DNA from 2 places in the Pseudoduganella sp. GW821-FHT11H04 genome. Region 1 is predicted to be linked to the other one. Evidence: predicted binding sites of a transcription regulator. Region 1 holds the regulator's gene; the other holds the start of a gene.
The links. Region 1 encodes sigma-54, which starts transcription at its own class of promoters, with help from an activator protein. Its sites were predicted from a motif close to TGGCANGNAANCTGCTTT; they were not measured.
Positions count from the first base shown of each region.

Region 2: the regulator sigma-54 is predicted to act here: its motif matches at 954-971, upstream of glnA (type I glutamate--ammonia ligase).

Region 1 covers NZ_JBXARE010000010.1:88,917-91,117, reverse strand. The annotation lists gene lptB (LPS export ABC transporter ATP-binding protein) at 1-371, shown strand, start outside; gene AC1RTP_RS20570 (RNA polymerase factor sigma-54) at 381-1,877, shown strand; gene hpf (ribosome hibernation-promoting factor, HPF/YfiA family) at 1,950-2,201, shown strand, end outside.
Region 2 covers NZ_JBXARE010000005.1:279,234-281,434, forward strand. The annotation lists gene glnA (type I glutamate--ammonia ligase) at 1-888, opposite strand, end outside; gene AC1RTP_RS14230 (rhodanese-like domain-containing protein) at 1,107-1,568, shown strand; gene AC1RTP_RS14235 (TonB-dependent receptor plug domain-containing protein) at 1,618-2,201, opposite strand, start outside.

The DNA.
Region 1 (2,201 bases):
AAGCCCTGCTGGCGGACTTGCAGATCGAGAAGCTGCGCGAGAACCAGGCCCTGTCGCTATCCGGTGGTGAGCGCCGCCGCGTGGAGATCGCGCGCGCACTGGCTACCAATCCGCGCTTCGTGCTGCTGGACGAACCGTTCGCCGGCGTCGACCCGATCGCCGTGATCGAAATCCAACGAATCGTGCGTTTCCTGAAGGAGCGCAACATCGGCGTTCTGATCACCGACCATAATGTACGGGAGACCCTCGGCATTTGCGACCGCGCCTACATCATCAACCAGGGCGCCGTGCTGGCTTCGGGCCGCCCGGACGACATCATTGCCAATGAATCCGTACGCCGCGTTTATCTCGGCGAACACTTCCGCATGTAAGCGAAGGCCATGAAACAAACACTGCAACTGCGAACCTCGCAACACCTGGCGCTGACGCCGCAGCTGCAACAATCCATCCGCCTGCTGCAGCTGTCCACGCTGGAGCTGCACCAGGAGTTGGAACAGCTGCTCGGCGACAATCCGATGCTGGAGCGTCTTGACGATCCGCTCGACCACTCTGTGCGGCTGCTGGCCGATGGCGCCATCAGCCAGGGTAGCGGCAATGGCACCGAAGGCCCCGCCACGCCAGCGCAGGAAAGTGCGCCGGGCGAGTGTGGCGAAGCCCCGGCCGCAGCCTCCGAAGGCGACGCCTATGAAGGCGGCGAAGGCGAGGGCGGCAACGGCAGCGACGACACGGACTGGAGTTCCAGCTCCGGCAGCAAATCTGCCGACGACGAAGACAGCCGCCCGCAGCTGGAAGCTTCCGGCTGCACCTTGCGCGAACACTTGCTGGAACAGATGCGAGTGACCGTACAGGAGCCGCGCGACCGCGCCCTGATGGAAATGATCATCGACGCGCTGGACGACAATGGCTACCTGGAAGAGCCGCTGGAAGAAATCCACGAGCGTCTGCCGCCCGAGCTGGAAATCGAACTGGATGACCTTCGCTGCAGCCTGGTGCTGTTGCAAAGCTTTGACCCGGCCGGCGTGGCCGCACGCAATGCTTCCGAATGCCTGGCGCTGCAGATCAAGCGCATGCCAGGCGTGCCGATGGTGACGCGCCGCATGGCGCTGGTCATCGTCGAGAAGCACCTGGCATGGTTCGCCCAGCGCGAGTTCACCAAACTGAAAAAAGCCCTCGACTGCGACGACGAAGATTTGCGCGAAGCGCAGTGCGTCATCCGCCAGTGCAACCCGCACCCGGGCGCCGAGTTCGCATCGGGCGATTCCGATTACGTCGTGCCCGACGTGATCGTGAAGAAGGGCCGCGGCGGCTGGCTGGTCATGCTGAATAACGACGTGGTGCCGCGCCTGCGTGTGAACGCGCTGTACGCCAACCTGCTCAAGCAGGGCAAAAGCGAGTCGCAGATGAACGGCCAGCTGCAGGAAGCTAAGTGGCTGATCAAGAATATGCGCCAGCGCTTCGACACCATCCTGCGCGTCGCGGAAGCGATAGTAGAAAGACAAAAGAATTTTTTCAGCCATGGCGCGGTCGCCATGAGGCCCCTTGTGTTGCGTGAAATTGCTGATACACTGGGACTACACGAGAGCACTATTTCTCGCGTAACAACTCAAAAATATATGCTCACCCCGCATGGCATGTTTGAGTTGAAATATTTCTTTGGTAGCCACGTCGCGACCGAAGCTGGGGGTGAAGCTTCATCGACTGCGATACGGGCACTGATCGTGCAACTGACAGGAGCAGAAGACCCGAAAAATCCTTTATCCGACAGTAAGATTGCGGACATGCTGGGAGAACAAGGCATGGTGATTGCGCGACGGACTGTTGCCAAATATCGAGAAGCGTTGAAAATCCCTCCGGTAAGCCTCCGCAAATCTTTGTAGTGCAGTGCATGGGTTCCTCTGTGCGTTTCGGCGTACACGAACTCGAGAGCGACATCATCTTTAGGAGTGTGTATGAATCTCACCATCAGTGGACATCATGTCGAAGTGACCCCGGCCATTCGCGAGTACGTGCAGAGCAAGCTGGAACGAGTCAAGCGCCATTTCGATCAAGTAATCGATATTGCTGTCATCCTGACTGTAGATAACCTCACCGAGAAAGAGAAACGTCAGAAAGCGGAAATCAACCTGCGCATGTCTGGCAAAACTGTTTACGTCGAAAGCCTGTCGCAAGATCTCTACGCCGCCATCGATACCCTGATTGAT
Region 2 (2,201 bases), on a different contig from region 1:
GAAATCGGACAGTCCGGCATAGCCGTCGCCAGCGAACAGGTTCTTGCCGTCTTTCCAGATCGACTGGTGCACGTGCATGCCGGAACCGTTGTCGCCAACGACTGGCTTAGGCATGAAGGTAGCGGTTTTGCCGTAGGAGTGAGCTACGTTCCAGACGATGTACTTCAGGTTCTGGGTCCAGTCGGCACGCTCAACCAGGGTCGAGAACTTGGTGCCGATTTCGTTCTGGCCAGCGCCAGCCACTTCGTGGTGGTGCACTTCAACCGGGATGCCCATCGATTCCAGGATCAGGCACATTTCGGAACGCATGTCCTGGAAGGAGTCGACTGGAGGCACTGGGAAGTAGCCGCCTTTAACGGTTGGACGGTGGCCGGAGTTGCCGCCGTCGATGTCTTTGTCGGTCGACCAGGAAGCTTCGTCGGAGTCGATCTTGACCATGGCGCCGGACATGTCGATCTTCCACTTCACGGAGTCGAAGATGAAGAATTCTGGCTCTGGGCCGAAGTAGGCGGTGTCGCCTAGGCCGGAGGATTTCAGGTAGGCTTCAGCGCGCTTGGCGATGGAGCGTGGGTCGCGGTCGTAACCCTTGCCGTCCGACGGTTCGATCACGTCGCACTGCATGAACAGGGTGGTTTCTTCGAAGAATGGGTCGATATTGGCGGTCGATGGGTCCGGCAGCAGGATCATGTCCGAAGCTTCAATGCCTTTCCAGCCAGCGATCGAGGAACCGTCGAAGGCGTGGCCCGATTCGAATTTGTCGATGTCGAAATGGGACACAGGCACGGTTACGTGCTGTTCCTTACCACGGGTATCGGCGAAACGGAAGTCCACGAATTTAACTTCGTGCTCTTGTACCATCTTCAGAACGTCTGCGGCGGTCAGTGCCATTACATAATCTCCTAAGTGAAAAAACTGCCGCGACCACTTGGGTGCGGCGAACGCTGATGGTACATTAAGCAGATATCATGCCAGCCAAAACACGAGTCCCTACACGTAAAAGCCGCACCATGCGGGTGCGTTTACCAATTATCGCACCGTTGTGGTGCATTTTTGCACCAGGGCATGCAAATGCATCGTTGTGGTGCAGTGATGATAAAGGAAAAACTATGGGTAACAACGCCGAAATCCTCGACCGTGCACGCAAACGCGACACTTCGCTGCCCTATGCGGGTGCAGTGACCCCTTTGGAGGCATTTGAGCTGCTGAAAAACGATCCGCATGTGCGGCTGGTGGATGTGCGGACTAACGCCGAGCGTGACTGGGTGGGCCGCGTATCGATTGCGGCTGAGCAGCATCATGCGGCGCAGTGGAATGTGTATCCGGGCGGGACGCCGAATCCTGACTTCCTGGGACAACTGGCGGCGGCCGTGCCGGGCAAGGACACCGTGATCGTGTTCCTGTGCCGTTCGGGCGTACGTTCGCGCCACGCAGCCAAAGCGGCTACGGAGGCGGGCTATACCCAGTGCTACGACATCCTGGAAGGGTTTGAAGGGGACAAGGACGTCAACGGCCACCGCAAGAACGTCGGCGGCTGGTGCAAGGCAGGCCTGCCGTGGGCCGGCGCTTGACCCGGTAATGCCGGGTCAGACCCAAGGGTCTGACCCGGGTTTATAGGGGTTAAAGCGCGTAATTCAAGCGCGCATAAACAAACCGCCCACTCCGCCCGAACGGCGAATAGTTGGAGAACGGCGCATTCCCCGTCGAATTCAACGCAGCCGGATAGGGATCCGGATACTGGTCGAACAAGTTTTCCGCTCCGAGAGCCGCCGTCAAGCGCTGCGTGATCTTGTAGCGCCCTTCCAGATCCACCAGCGTCTTCGGCGTCATCCAATGGTCGTTGGCCGCCGTGGTACCGGGCTGCAGCACCTTGCCGTAACGCGTCGCACGCAGCGTGCCGCTCCAGGCTCCCAGCGTATGGTTCATGCTGGCCGTGAATTTGGTCTGCGGCGTGCCGTGCTCGAAGGTAAGCACATTGATGCGGTCAAACAGTGGCGGCGCTGGGTTCAAGGCCGCTAGCTGCGCCGTCACCGGCACTTTGGTCACTTCGGTCTTGGTGTAGTTACCCGCCAGCGTGAAATCGAAGCGGCCCGCCATCGGCGAATTCCACGGATAGCTTGCCACCACGTCGACCCCGCGCGTAGTCGTGTCCACGCCGTTGATGAAGAAGCGTCCACCGCCCACGCCAACGAAGCCCAGCGAAG